DNA from 2 places in the uncultured Bacillus sp. genome. Region 1 is predicted to be linked to the other one. Evidence: riboswitches for the same ligand, from Rfam matches in the RefSeq annotation. Region 1 holds a riboswitch; the other holds the start of a gene.
The links. A riboswitch is a leader RNA that binds a small molecule or an ion and turns the genes downstream of it on or off. The one in region 1 is predicted to bind lysine.
Positions count from the first base shown of each region.

Region 1 (8,654 bases):
ATCGGCTGAGAGGAATGTGAGATAATATAGACGCTTACATTTCAGTGAAAGGGTGGATGTTCAAGTGCCAACAAGTTTAAAAGATACTGTAAAGTTACATAACGGAGTGGAAATGCCTTGGTTCGGTCTTGGTGTTTTTAAAGTAGAAAATGGAAGTGAAGCGACTGAATCAGTGAAAGCGGCAATTAAAAACGGCTACCGCAGCATTGATACAGCAGCTGTCTACAAAAATGAAGAAGGTGTTGGCATCGGGATCAAGGAATCCGGTGTGGCAAGAGAAGAGCTCTTTATTACATCAAAAGTATGGAATGAAGATCAAGGCTACGAAACAACGCTTGCTGCCTTTGAAAAAAGCTTGGAAAGACTTCAGCTTGATTACTTAGATCTATATTTGATCCACTGGCCTGGCAAGGATAAATATAAAGATACATGGCGTGCGCTTGAAAAGCTGTATAAAGACGGCAAAATCCGCGCAATCGGTGTCAGCAACTTCCAAGTTCATCATTTAGAAGAACTGCTGAAAGACGCAGAAATCAAACCGATGGTGAACCAAGTAGAATTTCACCCTCGTTTGACGCAGAAAGAATTAAGAGATTACTGCAAAGCGCAAGGCATTCAGTTGGAAGCGTGGTCTCCGCTCATGCAGGGACAGCTTTTGGATAACGAAGTGCTTGCACAGATTGCTGAAAAACACAATAAATCTGTGGCTCAAGTCATTTTGCGCTGGGATCTTCAGCATGAAGTTGTAACAATTCCAAAATCCATCAAAGAACACCGTATCATCGAAAACGCTGATATTTTTGATTTCGAATTGTCTCAGGAAGACATGGACAAAATTGACGCGTTAAACAAAGATGAGCGTGTCGGTCCAAATCCCGATGAGCTCCTGTTCTAATGAAAAACTCCCCGTCACGGGGAGTTTTTTTAGTGTGTGTTTTTCTGTTGAATGAAAAACAGCATCAAAAAGGAAATGACGACAATACAGACGACCCACGCCCAGGCTAGGGTATTGTTGCCGGAATCTAATGCGACATAAATGGCCGTCGGCAGTGTTTGCGTAACACCGGGGATGTTCCCTGCAAACATGAGTGTTGCACCAAATTCTCCGAGCGCCCGCGCAAGGCTGAGGATGCTTCCGGTCAGCAATGAAGGATAGGCGAGCGGGACTGAAATATGGATAAATACCTTCCATCTGCTTGCGCCGTCTAGCTTTGCCGCGCCCTGTATATCGGGATCAATGTCAGCAAATCCGGTTTTGGCGGATTGATACATGAGCGGAAAGGCTACAACCGCCGAGGCGATCACAGCGGCCCACCAGGTGAAAATGACAGGCTGCTGAAAGACCCACTCGATGGCTTGACCGATGAAACTGTGCTTTCCGAAAATGACGATCAAGATAAAACCGACAACAGTAGGCGGAAGAACGAGCGGAAGCATAAAAAATGTTTCGAGCGCCGTTTTTCCGAAAAATGATGCCCGCGACATCCATGCTCCAGCCAGTGTTCCGAGAATAATGACAACAATTCCGGCAACTGCCGCCACCTGAAAGGAAAGCAAAACAGGTGTGAAAAACTCTGAAGCGCTTATGCTACTCAGCAGTAAAACCATATTTCTCAAATACTTTCATTGCTTCATCAGATTGCAGGTACTCGTAAAATTCCTTCGCTTCCTTACGGTGTTTTGTATCTTTTACAATTCCTAACGGATAGACAATCGGGCTGTGTGTATCTGCTTTTGCCTCGTCAATGATTTTGACCTTTTTTGAGATCAGAGCGTCTGTTTTATAAACAACGCCTGCGTCTACATTGCCTGTTTCAACATAAGAAAGAACTTGGCGAACGTCTTTTCCGTAAACGATCTTATCCTTCACTTTGTCCCATAGAGACAGCTTTGTCAGTGATTCTTTCCCGTAAGCTCCTGCCGGCACAGATTCCGGCGTTCCGAGGGCGATTTTTTCTGAATCAGCCAGATTGCTGAAGCTAGTTACAGGCGAATCACCGTTTTTCGGCACGACCAGCACAATTTCATTGCCGACTAAATCAGTGCTGTCTTTTTTGGCGATATCCCCATCATCCACCAGCTTTTGAAATTTATCCTCAGCAGCTGAGAAGAACAGATCAGCCCCTGCACCTTGAGAAATCTGTTTTTGCAAGGCGCCGGATGAGCCGTAATTATCTTGGATTGTAATGTTTTGATGTTCTTTTTCGTAATTCTTCTGGATTTCCTCAAGTGCATCCTGTGCACTGGCGGCCGCTGAGAGGGTTAACGTTACTTTTTTCTCGCTGTCAGTTGTAGACTGGTTTGCAGAGCAGCCTGCTGCAAGCAGAAAAGCGGTTAAGACTGCTGTTAAAATGGAATACTTTTTAAACATGAGTGCACCCCTTATAATTAGTTATAACTAATTATAACTGATTATGTTTGGTTGTGTGGGTTTTTTTACATTCGATGAAAAGGTATAATAAAATAGGAGAGTGATGATGATGAATGAAAACTCATCCTATACGATAGAAGAAGTTGCAGGTCTGCTGAAGGTATCAAAGCTGACCGTTTATGATTTGATTAAAAAAGGCATGATTTCTGCTTACCGCGTCGGAAGGCAGATGCGTGTGGACGAAGAAGACCTAAAGCAATATAAAACGAATATGAGAATGTCTCAGCCTATTGCTGCAGCCGAAGTGCCGAAACAGATGCAGGAGGCGGAGCCGGATGGCAGACCGAATGTCATGATCAGCGGACAGGACATTTCGATGGATCTGCTCAGTAAGCATTTGGAGAATGCCATTCAGGAGACGCCGCTCCGTAAATACAAAGGAAGCTTAAACAGCCTGATTGATATGTATCAAGGAAAGTGTGACATTGTCAGCCTGCATTTGTATGATGCGGAAACAGGGCAATATAACGCGCCTTATGCAAAACGGATTTTGTCAGGTGAACCGTTTTGTCTGATCAATGTCGTTCTCCGCAAAGCAGGACTGTATGTTCAAAAAGGAAATCCGAAAAACATTCAAAGCTGGGAAGACTTGAAAAGGACCGATATCCGGATCATCAACAGAGAAAGAGGTTCGGGCGCAAGGGTGCTCCTTGATGAGCAGCTTGGCTTGCTTGGTGTGAATCCGGCTGATGTAAAGGGATACGGCGAAATCGTGACCAATCATTACGCTGTCGCTTCACAAGTCTCAAGCGGACAGGCTGACGCGGGAATCGGGGCGCAGCACGCGGCACATATGGGCAGTGTTGATTTTATCCCGCTCATCGAAGAACAATATGATATTGTCGTTATGAAAAAACATGAGCAGCTGCTGAAGGCCGTGAAGGAGATCTTGAATTCTGAGGAATACAAGGCGAATCTGTCTCATTTAAACGGCTATCACACAAAGCTGACTGGTAAAGTAATGTTTGAAACGTAAAAAATCCCTCTATAAAGAGGGATTTTTTATTCATAAAAACGGAGCAGGTCGCCGTTTAAGATTTTATCAGAGAAAGACAGCTCTTCGTTTGCTTTCTCCTTATAAGGGAGGCACGCATTCTGATCTTCCAGCACTTCACCTGTTTTTTGGCTGTAGCACGTGTTTTTCGTGTATACATAGTCGTTCGTAATAAAACTGCCGTTTCTCAGCACGGCGAATGGGTTGCGGTCATCTGACAGCAAATCATTGCCGAATTGAATATCTCCCTTTGTTTCAATGCCTAGCAAATGCATCAGTGTCGGCCTGACGTCGACCTGCCCTCCGGCATCAGAGATGGTTTCCGGCTTATGATCGGTGATTCCCGGGATATGTATGATAAACGGCACTCGCTGGAGCTGAACGTTGTCATACGGCGTGATTTCATCTTTTCCTAAAAACTCAGCCATCGCCTCGTTATGGGCCTCTGAAATGCCGTAATGATCTCCCATAAATACGATCATCGAATTTTCGTATAAGCCTTCGTCCTTCAGCCTTTTGATAAAATGCTTCAATGCCTCATCTTCATAGCGAACCGTTGTCACATAGCGGTTTAGCAGGTCGCTGCTTGAATCGTATTCATCAATCAGCTGATCCTTTTCATCAATCTCAAACGGAAAATGATTCGTTAAGGTGATGAAACTGCTGTAGAACGGCTGCGGCAGGCTTTTCAGCTTTCCGGCTGACTGCTCTAAAAATTCCTTATCCTTTAAGCCCCAGCTTGTTGATGTTCCGGGAGTGACATGGAAGTCATCAACATCAAAAAAGCGGTCAATCCCAAATGAATTGTACATCACATCTCGGTTCCAAAATGTTTTATGGTTGGCGTGAAAGACGGCTGAATAATAATCATGTTGTTTCAGCGATTTGTACATCGTATGAAATTGATGATCGCTTTTCGTGAAAAAGACGGCGCCGCTAAGGGAAGGATATAGCGAGTTCGCGACGATGAATTCTGAATCAGATGTTTTGCCTTGTTCTGTTTGCTGATAGAAATGATCAAAGTAATAGCTTTTTTTGATGAAATCATTCATAAACGGGGTAATTTCTTTTCCATTTACCTTTTCATTCAGAACGAAGCTTTGGGTCGATTCAAGCGTCACAAAGATGACGTTGCGCCCCTTTGCCAGCCCGAATTTGCCTTGGTCAGGCTTGCTGTAATCAGCCTCTGTGTAGTTTTTAATGGCAGTCATGCTGTCTTCATCTGCAAATGCTTTCGCGCTTATATTAACAGTCTGAGAAATCGTATCGTAGATATGGAATTGAAACAGACCGATGCTTTTAACGAGCATTTCGCGGTCAAAGGAATGTGCCAAAAGCTTCGGCTGCTGTACTTCTGCAAGTGCCAGGGTGCATAAAATCATGCCGCAGGAAGCTGCATAGTACCGTTTGATCGTGCGGGATGCGGCTTTTGTCTGCGGGTGTTTCTCTTTTCGGGCAAGCAGCAGAAGAAAGACCAAATCTGCAAATAGGGCGATAAACAGAGGATTGAACAGTTCTTTTACACTGCTGCCCATATCGCTCATGTTACTGGCCTGAAACAAAACCGGGATGGTAATAAAATCGATATAAAAGCCGTAAAAAATCGTGTTGGAAATCAAGATTACAGTCAGAACCAAATTGGCAATCAGCAAAAAGACCCGCTGCTTGTTTTCTTTCAGAAGCAGGCCGATCCCGAATAAAGGAAGGATAAAGCTGAGCGGGTTGATCAGCAACATCAGCTCCTCCAACAGAGAATCGATCTGCAAATCAAAGCCGAGTTTATAGATCGCATACGTTTTGATCCACATGAATACGATCGAAATACATAAAAACCGCTGATTGTGAAAAAAGGTTCCTTTCATTAATATGACTCCTCGCGTTTTCTTAATCATCTGCATGAAATGTTTCTTATGTAAAACCTACTAAAAACAGCCCGTTCAGACAAGTGTCAGCACTCACGTTTAAAACATGCGTCCATGAAACAGCATATAAAAGTAGTAACATGAAGCAATTGTCAGCCCGGCTAACACGAGCTGCTCGGAAAAACTGCCTGTCTTCATATATAATGGGAGCCGCACGCGAATCGTTGAAGGGAATAATAATTTGATTCCGTTCACCGTCCAAGCGTCAAGAATTAAATGGCTCGCCATTCCGATCATCAGTCCGGTTGATATGTTTTTATCTGGAATATATGTGGCTGTGATAAAAAACATGATGAGCAGAAACAGCAGGCTGTGCGTAAAGGTTCGGTGGCCAAAAACGGAGCTGACCACTTTCGATAAAATAGGAAATCTTCTCCCGATTTTGCTTTGCGTGTGGCAGATATCGGGTATCAATGCCCCAACCGCGCCTGAGGCAGCCATAAGCACTGGATCAAATCCATAATAATAAGCCACTGCCGTACAAGAAGCGATGCCTCCCATGATGTGTGTTTTTCCTGTCATTTCCCGCTTCTCCTTTTATCTTTTGCAAAAAATCTCTGAATTACAAATATATCAAGAGAATGTATGTTTGATCAACAGGACTTTGGACGATAAAAAATTTCCCGCATAATTTCTCAAGGAAAAAGGCATCTTAAACATGTACCTATTTTCTATAAAGAGGTGATACGAATGGGTTTCTTTAATAAAGATAAAGGAAAACGTTCTGAAAAAGAAAAAAACGTAATCCAGGGAGCTCTTGAAGATGCCGGTTCAGCTCTAAAAGATGATCCGCTTCAAGAAGCTGTGCAAAAAAAGAAAAATAATCGATAACCACATGCGGATAGGGCTTGGCTCTATCCGTATTTTCCATCTGTTCCCTTTGACAGATCATCCTTTCTTTGATAACCTTCTGGGAGTAACTGAATAATTAAATCCTCACTCTTTCTCAGTGAGGTAGAGGTTGCGCGGATGATGAGTCACACATGCCAGGCTGACAGGAGCTGTTAAACATGTGTAAAAGGCATCAGCGCCGAAGTGTGGAGAAAGCCGATCCTTCTCTATGCTGGGACTGTATCTGAATAAGTGCAGGACTGCCGCGTGCTTTTTCGCGGAGGGCTATCCGGAGATCAAGGGTGTGTGTTTCTTTAAGCATGGACTTTTGTTCAGGCTTTTTTTGCGTTTATATGATCTCGGGGTCTGGTCCGTACAAAGAATCATGGAGGTACTGGAATGGAACAGACGAAAAAATGGGGTTTTTGGTTATTAACGGCGTTTGTCGTTGGAAATATGGTTGGATCAGGAATTTTCTCCTTGCCGAGTTCGCTTGCTACTATCGCAAGTCCGCTTGGCGCTACGTCCGCCTGGCTTTTGACAGGTGCCGGCGTGCTGATGATTGCGCTTGTCTTCGGGCACTTGTCCATTCGCAAGCCCGAACTGACAGCGGGACCGCAAAGTTATGCGAGAGCGCTGTTTTCAGATCCGAAGAAAGGGAACGCTGCCGGATTCACAATGGTGTGGGGCTACTGGGTGGCGAGCTGGATCAGTAACGTGGCGATTATTACAAGTCTTGCCGGTTACTTGACTTCGTTCTTCCCGATCTTAGTTGATAAACGTGTAATGTTTTCGATCGGCGGGCAAGAGGTGACACTCGGCCAATTGCTGACGTTTGCTGTTTGTACGATCTTGTTATGGGGAACGCACACGATTCTTGTTGCAAGCATTAACGGTGCAAGTAAATTAAACTTTATCACAACGTTTTCGAAAGTATTAGGGTTTGTCTTCTTTATCGTTGCCGGATTGTTTGTATTTCAAACGACATTATTCGATCATTTTTATTTTCCAATTCAAGGCGAAAACGGCACAAGCATCGGAATTGGCGGACAGGTTCACAACGCCGCAATTTCTACTCTTTGGGCGTTTGTGGGAATTGAATCAGCTGTTATCCTGTCCGGACGCGCGCGTTCTCAGCGTGATGTAAAACGTGCAACAATTACCGGCTTGCTGATTGCCTTGAGCATTTATATTATTGTGACTTTAATTACGATGGGCGTTCTGCCGCATGATAAACTTGTTGGATCTGAAAAACCGTTCGTTGATGTGCTGTATGCGATTGTCGGGAACGCGGGAAGCGTGATCATGGCGCTATTGGCGATTCTTTGCTTATTCGGAACGATGCTCGGCTGGATTTTGCTTGGCTCTGAGGTTCCTTACCAAGCTGCTAAAGCAGGAGATTTTCCGGCATTCTTTGCGAAAACGAATAAAAAGGGAAGTCCTATTAATGCGCTGATTATTACAAACGTGATGTCACAGGTCTTCATTTTCTCTGTTATTTCCCGGACAATAAGTGACGCATTTACGTTTTTAACAACAGCGGCAACGCTTGCGTACTTAATTCCGTATTTGGTATCAGCGATTTACAGCTTGAAGCTTGTCATCAAAGGTGAAACATATGACCAGCTGAAAGGCTCCCGCGTAAAAGACGGATTGATTGCGATTTTAGCGTGCGCATACTCAGTGTTTGTAATTGTAACAGGCACAGCGGATTTAACGACATTTATTCTCGGCATCGGTTTATTCTTTGTCGGCTTGATCGTTTATCCATTTGTGGTTAAAAAGTTCCAGAAAGAAAAACAAGCATAAACAAAAGACACCTGATTTGCTTTTCAGGTGTCTTTTGTTATCGAAATACAATTTCTCCTGTTAGTAATCCGATCGTTAAAATAGCTGACAGGAAAGCTGAAATAGAGAGAAAAACCTTTGCGGATAATCGCATATGCAAAAAACGTTCTTTCAGTCTCTCCAGTAAGCTAAACAAAACAAGGATTAATATAAATACAAGAAGCACATCAAAAAAAGGTTTTCCGATATAGAGCCTGTTAAAAAAACTGATCGCGATGATCATGCAGCTAAATATAAATTGTGCAAGAAAATATCCGATATGGTTCAAAATGAGCCGCTCCTTTTAATGGATGGAAAAAGAGCCGCAGGCAGGCGGCTCTTTTGTTTATTTTGTTAAGCTTTCCGTAATAAACTTCAGCTGGCCCTCTAATGAAATCGGATCTGTAAAATAGAAGCCAATTGGGTCAATCTTATAGACATGGTCATTTTTAACGGCGCTTAGGTTCTTCCAGATGGAGCTGTCAAAAACGCCGCCATCATCACCGCCTGATTGCCATGGTCCTGCGAAAATATAATCTCCGGCGAAGTCAGGGAGCTTCTCTAATGAAATACTTGTATATCCAGGACCCTGGTCAATGGCTTTTTCTTTTGTCAGCTTTGTAGCCTGCAGGCCGAGATCTTTGTAAAT
Region 1 covers NZ_CATYRA010000006.1:49,294-57,947, forward strand. The annotation lists gene pgoN (glyoxal/methylglyoxal reductase) at 65-895, shown strand; gene modB (molybdate ABC transporter permease subunit) at 925-1,617, opposite strand; gene modA (molybdate ABC transporter substrate-binding protein) at 1,589-2,371, opposite strand; gene Q5C82_RS11265 (substrate-binding domain-containing protein) at 2,481-3,407, shown strand; gene Q5C82_RS11270 (LTA synthase family protein) at 3,434-5,287, opposite strand; gene Q5C82_RS11275 (metal-dependent hydrolase) at 5,387-5,869, opposite strand; gene sspJ (small acid-soluble spore protein SspJ) at 6,038-6,178, shown strand; lysine riboswitch at 6,295-6,474, shown strand; gene Q5C82_RS11285 (amino acid permease) at 6,578-7,987, shown strand; gene Q5C82_RS11290 (iron-hydroxamate ABC transporter substrate-binding protein) at 8,352-8,654, opposite strand, start outside.

Region 2 (8,654 bases), on a different contig from region 1:
ATGCGGGCACACGGCAATGGGCAAAGACCTTTCACCGAAGCTCGCGGCCCGGCTGCAAACAGGCTTAATTTCTGATGCTACAGATGTAAGCGTTACCGGAGAGAATGTCGTGTTCACGCGGCCGATTTACTCGGGGAAAGCATTTGAACGCGTCATTTCAACCGATCCGCTGATTTTTGCAACGATTCGCCCTAATAATATTCAAGCTTCAGAAAAAGACGCCAGCAGGTCGGGGAATATCGAAAGCGTTGATGTTTCTCTTACCGACCTCCGCACCGTTATCCAAGAAGTCGTGAAAAAAACAGCGGACGGCGTTGATCTCTCCGAAGCCAAAATTATCGTTGCAGGCGGCCGCGGAGTCAAAAGCAAGGAAGGATTTCAGCCGCTGCAAGAGCTTGCCGAGGTGCTGGGGGCCGCAGTCGGGGCATCTCGCGGGGCGTGTGACGCTGATTATTGCGATTACGCTCTCCAAATCGGGCAGACCGGGAAAGTCGTTACCCCGGATTTGTACATTGCCTGCGGCATTTCCGGCGCCATCCAGCATTTGGCCGGCATGTCAAACAGCAAGGTGATAGTCGCCATCAATAAAGACCCTGAAGCGGATATCTTTAAAATAGCGGATTACGGCATCGTAGGCGATTTATTTGAAGTCGTCCCGTTATTAACTGAGGAATTCAAACAATTAAATATACACTCGTAAAGAAAACCCCGGACTGCTGAAGTTCGGGGTTTTTATATTTTTGAATACATACGTACAAATATAAATTTTAGGAAAAATGTCGTTGACATGTACGAACATATATAATATGGTTACTTTAAAAGCGCTTACATTCATGCTGACTCCTCAGGCAAAAGACAGATCACATATTTGACTGTGGTGCTTTTCATATTTGTATGAAAGGAATGATCATGCATGTCTGAACATCAAGCAGTGATCCAAACAGATATTGTAAAAGGAACCATTAACAAAAATATATACGGTCATTTTGCGGAACATTTAGGAAGAGGGATTTATGAGGGGATTTGGGTCGGAACGGACTCGAACATTCCTAACATAAACGGAATACGAAAGGATGTGCTGGAAGCGCTCAAACAGCTGAATATTCCTGTCCTCAGGTGGCCGGGCGGGTGTTTTGCGGACGAATACCATTGGGCAAATGGTGTCGGTGACCGTAAGACGATGCTTAACACGCACTGGGGCGGTACAATTGAATCAAATGAATTCGGAACGCATGAATTTATGATGCTTTGCGAGCTGCTTGAATGCGAGCCTTATATTTGCGGCAATGTCGGAAGCGGAACGGTTCAGGAAATGGCGGAATGGATCGAGTATATGACGTTTGAAGAAGGCACGCCGATGTCAGACTGGAGAAAACAAAACGGAAGAGAGGAGCCTTGGAAGCTGACATATTTCGGCGTAGGCAATGAAAACTGGGGCTGCGGCGGCAACATGCATCCTGAATACTACGCAGATCTATACCGGCGTTTTCAAACCTATGTCCGCAATTACAGCGGGAATGAACTATACAAAATTGCAGGCGGCGCAAATGTGGACGATTTTCATTGGACGGACGTGCTCATGAAAAAAGCCGCTGGCTTGATGGATGGATTGAGTCTTCATTATTACACGATTCCGGGTGATTTCTGGAAAGGCAAAGGATCAGCCACAGATTTCACGGAGGATGAATGGTTCATTACGATGAAAAAAGCCAAATACATCGATGAATTGATTCAAAAACACGGCACGATTATGGACCGGTACGATCCAGAGCAGCGGGTCGGGCTGATTATTGATGAATGGGGCACGTGGTTTGATCCTGAGCCAGGCACGAACCCTGGTTTCCTGTATCAGCAAAACACCATTCGTGATGCACTGGTGGCGGCTTCTCATTTCCACATTTTCCATCAGCATTGCCGCCGAGTGCAAATGACCAATATCGCCCAAACCGTAAACGTTCTTCAAGCGATGATTTTGACTGAGGGAGAGCGGATGCTTTTGACACCGACGTACCATGTATTTGAGATGTTTAAGGTACACCAGGACGCCTCTCTTTTAGACACTGAAACAACGTCTGCTGACTATGAATGGAAGGGTGAAACGCTGCCGCAAATCAGTATTTCAGCCTCAAAACATGCAGAAGGCGATATCAATATCACGATCTGCAACATCGATCACCAAAACAAAGCGGAGGCTGAGATCGAGCTGAGGGGTCTTCACAAGGCAGCGGACCATTCCGGAATCATTCTGACGGCTGACAAAATGAATGCACATAACACGTTTGACGATCCTCATCACGTCAAACCGGAATCTTTCAGCCAATACACGCTCAACAAAAACAAACTGAAAGTAAAACTCCCGCCAATGTCAGTCGTCTTACTCACGCTGCGTGCTGATTCTTGAGCGAGCTAGAGCGCCGGAGCTTCATGCCGGCGCTCTTTTTCATGTTTTAAAACAGCTCCGGCAGGGCATGGTAAAGGTACATGACAGTGAAGAGGAGATGTTATTCTATGCTTCGTACTATTCTAATGATCATCGGGGCGATTGTAGTCATTGGGGCCATTATCAGATTCGTGTTTTAATGCAAAGTGACATAGCCCATTCAATCCAGATAAACATGAGTAAACCGATTGTGATCAGGAAAAAATAATTTATAAGCATTTAAATAGCGTGAACGAATGGGAGATGCTATACTAAAAATCATCATTTCACAATTGGAGGAATTCAATAATGGCTATCGTAAAAGCAACTGATCAATCTTTCTCAGCTGAAACAAGCGAAGGCGTCGTACTGGCTGATTTCTGGGCACCTTGGTGCGGACCTTGTAAAATGATTGCACCTGTTCTTGAAGAATTGGATCAAGAAATGGGCGACAAACTAAAAATCGTAAAAATCGATGTAGATGAGAACCAAGAAACAGCCGGCAAATACGGCGTTATGAGCATCCCGACACTTCTTGTCTTAAAAGATGGAGAAGTTGTTGAAACATCTGTCGGCTTCAAACCGAAAGAAGCGCTTCAAGAGCTTGTAAACAAACATCTTTAATTTTCGGCTGCTTACATGCCAGAGCGATTCCAATTGAGGGATCGCTTTTTTTATTCGCTAATCGTGAACCATGGAGAAAAACACCTGTTCGTGTTAAACTGGAAGCAAAGGACTAAATTTAAGGAAGGGTAACATATGAACAAACAACTGAAAGAAAAACTCGCCCTCCTTCCCGATCAGCCCGGGTGTTATCTCATGAAGGACCGGCAGCAGACTGTGATCTACGTAGGAAAAGCAAAAGTGCTGAAAAACAGAGTGCGCTCCTACTTCACCGGTTCTCATGATGCGAAAACACAAAGGCTTGTGACGGAAATCGAGGATTTTGAATATATCGTGACGTCCTCCAATCTTGAAGCGCTTATTTTAGAAATGAACCTGATCAAAAAGCATGATCCGAAATACAACGTCATGCTGAAAGACGACAAAACCTATCCTTTCATAAAACTCACCCATGAACGCCACCCAAGGCTGATTGTCACCCGCAATGTCAAAAAAGACAAAGGGCGCTATTTCGGGCCGTACCCGAATGTACAGGCCGCAAGGGAAACAAAAAAACTGCTCGACCGTCTGTACCCTCTCAGAAAATGCTCCAAGCTGCCGGACAGAGTGTGCCTCTACTATCATCTGGGCCAATGTCTCGCTCCGTGCGTAAAGGACATTTCCGAAGAGACGAACAGAGAACTGGTTGAGAGCATTACCCGTTTCTTAAAGGGCGGCTATAACGACGTTAAAAAAGAGCTTGAAGAGAAAATGCTTGAGGCGGCTGAGAATCTTGAATTTGAACGGGCAAAGGAGCTTCGTGACCAAATTGCCCATATCGAATCAACGATGGAAAAACAAAAAATGACGATGAATGACTTAGTCGACCGTGATGTATTCGCTTACGCTTATGATAAAGGCTGGATGTGCGTACAGGTCTTTTTTATCCGCCAAGGAAAGCTCATTGAACGCGATGTCAGCATGTTCCCGCTCTATCAGGAAGCAGATGAAGAGTTTCTTACGTTCATCGGGCAGTTCTATTCAAAAAACAACCACTTCCTTCCAAAGGAAATTTTAGTTCCGGACAGCGTTGATCAATCCATGATCGAACAGCTGCTGGAAACAAACGTCCACCAGCCAAAAAAAGGCTCGAAAAAAGAACTGCTTATGCTGGCCCATAAAAACGCGAAAATCGCGCTGAAAGAAAAATTCTCCTTAATCGAACGGGACGAGGAGCGCTCAATCGGGGCTGTGCATAAACTCGGTGAAGCACTGAATATTTATACTCCGCACAGAATTGAAGCGTTTGATAACTCAAACATACAGGGGACAAACCCGGTTTCCGCGATGATCGTGTTTATCGACGGCAAACCGAACAAAAGGGAATACCGCAAATATAAAATCAAAACCGTTACGGGACCGGATGATTACGGCTCAATGAGAGAGGTCGTTAGAAGACGCTATACGAGAGTGCTTCGCGAAAATCTGCCGCTGCCTGATCTGATCATTATTGACGGAGGAAAAGGGCAGATCAACGCTGCAAGGGATGTCATTGAAAATGAACTTGGCTTGGATATCCCAATCGCCGGTTTAGCCAAAGACGAAAAACACAGAACTTCAAATTTATTAATCGGAGATCCGCTGGAGACGGTGTATTTGGAACGAAACAGTCAGGAATTTTACCTCCTGCAGCGCATTCAGGACGAGGTGCACCGTTTTGCGATCAGTTTTCACAGGCAAATCCGCGGAAAAAGCGCGTTTCAATCCGTATTGGACGACATCCCGGGTATCGGAGAGAAAAGAAAGAAAATGCTGTTAAAGCATTTCGGTTCGGTTAAAAAAATGAAGGAAGCAAGCCTTGAGGACATCCAAAAAGCGGGTGTTCCCGCAGCGGCAGCTCAGCTGCTTTACGACAAATTGCAAAAATAATGTTGTCCTTTTAAAAAAGATCTGATAAAATGTGAACTAATTTCATAGTTAGATCGTGTTATATGGTGAAGATAGAGGTGCGAACTTCAAGAGTAAGCCTTTGGAGAAAGATGGATTCTGTGAAAAAGGCTGAAAGGGGAGCGTCGCCGAAGCAAATAAAACCCCATCGATATTATTTGCTGGCCGTGCATTGAATAAATGTAAGGCTGTCAAGAAATCATTTTCTTGGAGGGCTATCTCGTTGTTCATAATCATTCATGATGATTAATTGTAAGCAATGAGAGCAATTCCTCTCGTTGCTTTTTTTATTGTGGACAAAGCGCTCTTTCTCCTCACCCGCACGAACCAAAATGTAAAGGGTGGTCATACATGGGTCTTATTGTACAAAAATTCGGAGGTACTTCCGTCGGCTCAGTCGAAAAAATTCAAAATGCTGCAAACCGCGCGATTGCAGAAAAACAGAAGGGCCATCAAGTCGTTGTTGTCGTTTCAGCTATGGGGAAATCCACTGACGAATTGGTCGGCCTTGCAAAAGCAATTTCTGACCAGCCGAGCAGACGAGAAATGGATATGCTGCTGGCGACGGGCGAGCAGGTCACCATTTCCTTGCTTTCAATGGCGCTGCAGGAAAAAGGCTATGACGCTGTGTCCTATACTGGCTGGCAGGCGGGAATCCGTACGGAAGCCGTTCACGGAAACGCCAGGATCACAGATATCGACACTTCGGTTTTAGCAGACCAGCTTGAGCAAGGAAAAATTGTCATTGTCGCAGGATTCCAAGGCATGACAGAGGATTGCGAAATCACGACATTGGGCCGGGGCGGTTCAGATACAACTGCAGTTGCTTTGGCTGCCGCATTAAAAGCGGATAAATGTGACATATACACGGACGTGCCCGGCGTGTTTACTACCGATCCGCGCTATGTGAAATCAGCGAGAAAACTTGCCGGTATCTCATACGATGAAATGCTTGAGCTTGCCAATTTGGGCGCCGGCGTTCTTCATCCGAGAGCTGTTGAATTCGCGAAAAATTACCAAGTGCCTTTAGAAGTGCGTTCAAGTACAGAAACAGAAGCGGGAACATTAATTGAGGAGGAATCATCCATGGAGCAAAATTTAATTGTCAGAGGCATTGCGTTCGAAGACCAAATCACAAGGGTAACCATTTATGGGCTGACTGGCGGCCTGACAACCCTGTCTACTATTTTTACAACACTTGCCAAAAGAAACATTAACGTCGATATCATTATCCAAACGCAGGCTGGAGACAATCAGACCGGAATTTCCTTCTCTGTTAAAACAGAAGACGCAGACCAAACCGTTGCGGTGCTTGAAGAATATAAAGACGCGCTTGAATTCGAGAAAATCGAGACAGAAAGCAAATTGGCCAAAGTATCCATTGTCGGATCCGGCATGGTCTCAAACCCTGGTGTAGCGGCTGAAATGTTTGCTGTACTGGCGGAAAAAAACATATTAATCAAAATGGTCAGCACATCTGAAATCAAAGTATCAACAGTCGTAAGCGAAAATGACATGGTGAAAGCGGTCGAAGCGCTGCACGATGCATTTGAGCTTTCAAAACATCCTTCAGCTGTGTAATGACAATCAAAAAGGCGGGACTATGCAGTCACCGCCTTTTTGATTACACTGGGTCTTTCATATCCCATTTCACAGTCAGAACCACCTTATCGGCTCTCTTTTTCACTTGTTCATATGATTCAGCAATCTGGTCATTCATCAATTGAATTTGTTCAGCAATAAAACCAGCTTCCAGCTGAAAGCATGGCTCTTTCTGATGTTTAAGCCGGTTGGAAATGATCGGCCCTTCAAGTTCAAATTCAAGCTCCTGTTTTTTAGCGCTTACGTTGGTGAGGGTTCCCCAGCCCGCTTCTTCAAAGAAGGCCGGAAATTCCTCCCATGATTCAAGAGGAAACTTACGGGCGAGATGTTTCCCTGCCCAATACATCATGGAAGAGTAATCTTGGCCAAGCATATCTGGGAGAACAATCTCTCGTATTAGTTCGTAGGCATAGGCATTCATTTCAATTTCTTTTAGGTTGTCAATAGATGCTTCAAATTTAGACTTCATATCTGTCTCCCCTCTCTCCTTGGTATATTATAGCCCAAACAGGGGGGAGGATTACAGAATGATCCTATAATTCTTATGAAAAATTAAACAGAAACATATATTGATAAAATAAAATTTTTAAATCAACTATTCAATTCGGAAAATTATAATTTATGTACGCGTTTTCTTGACGCCCTTTTGAGGGAGGAGTAAAATGAAATTGTCAATAAATCTTAATAAAGTGCTTACAATTGAAAGAAGTGGGGGAAGAGATTTAGCACATTTCGCACTTATCAAACAGGGGGTAAAGTAATGTCTGGGAACAGAGAGTTTTATTTTCGAAGATTGCATTCCTTGCTTGGCGTCATACCGGTCGGCATCTTTCTCATTCAGCATTTAGTCGTCAACCAGTTTGCCGCAAGGGGCGCTGAAGCATTCAATAGTGCTGCTCATTTTATGGATAGTCTGCCTTTCAGGTATGCCTTGGAAATTTTTATTATCTTCTTACCATTAATTTATCATGCAGTTTATGGTGTGTACATAGCGTTTACTGCAAAAAATAACGCAGGCCAATACAGCTATATGAGAAACTGGCTCTTCGTCCTGCAGCGTGTAACCGGTATCATCACCCTCATTTTCGTGAGCTGGCACGTGTGGGAAACCCGTATTGCCGCACAAATGGGCGCTGAGGTCAATTTCGACATGATGGCGAATATTTTGAGCTCTCCGGCTATGCTTGGCTTTTACATTGTCGGTGTTTTATCAACAATTTTCCACTTCTCGAACGGTTTATGGTCTTTCGCTGTTACATGGGGCATCACGGTAACGCCTCGTTCTCAAAGAATTTCGACATACGTTACGCTGATCATTTTTGTTGCACTGTCTTACGTAGGCTTAAAAGCGATTTTTGCATTTGTATAAGAGTACTAGATTACTAGAGGGAGAGGGGCTATCATGAGTCAATCAAGCATTATCGTAGTCGGCGGGGGTCTTGCCGGCCTCATGGCGACAATTAAAGCAGCGGAATCGGGAATGGCGGTTAAGCTGTTTTCCATCGTTCCTGTCAAACGTTCTCATTCGGTTTGTGCGCAAGGCGGCATAAACGGAGCGGTCAATACAAAAGGGGAAGGTGACTCTCCGTGGGAACATTTTGATGACACTGTATACGGAGGAGACTTTCTCGCAAACCAGCCGCCGGTTAAAGCGATGTGTGAAGCGGCGCCTTCTATTATCCACTTATTAGACCGGATGGGCGTCATGTTTAACCGGACGCCTGAAGGGCTGCTTGATTTCCGCCGATTCGGGGGTACACAGCACCACAGAACAGCTTATGCGGGTGCGACGACGGGACAGCAGCTGCTTTACGCACTGGACGAGCAAGTGCGCAGATACGAAGTTGCGGGTCTGGTTACAAAATACGAAGGCTGGGAATTCCTTGGCGCTGTATTAGATGATGACAGAACCTGCCGCGGAATTGTTGCGCAAAACCTGACAAACATGCAAATTGAATCCTTTCGTTCAGACGCTGTCATCATGGCAACGGGCGGACCGGGAATCATTTTTGGAAAATCGACTAACTCCATGATTAATACAGGGTCTGCTGCGTCGATCGTTTATCAGCAGGGAGCGTATTAT
Region 2 covers NZ_CATYRA010000004.1:210,939-219,592, forward strand. The annotation lists gene etfA (electron transfer flavoprotein subunit alpha) at 1-700, shown strand, start outside; gene abfB (alpha-L-arabinofuranosidase AbfB) at 914-2,401, shown strand; gene trxA (thioredoxin) at 2,729-3,043, shown strand; gene uvrC (excinuclease ABC subunit UvrC) at 3,179-4,951, shown strand; lysine riboswitch at 5,016-5,195, shown strand; gene Q5C82_RS08855 (aspartate kinase) at 5,321-6,550, shown strand; gene Q5C82_RS08860 (YslB family protein) at 6,594-7,040, opposite strand; gene sdhC (succinate dehydrogenase cytochrome B558) at 7,332-7,940, shown strand; gene sdhA (succinate dehydrogenase flavoprotein subunit) at 7,974-8,654, shown strand, end outside.
Region 2: another riboswitch for lysine. It lies ahead of Q5C82_RS08855 (aspartate kinase); the one in region 1 lies ahead of Q5C82_RS11285 (amino acid permease).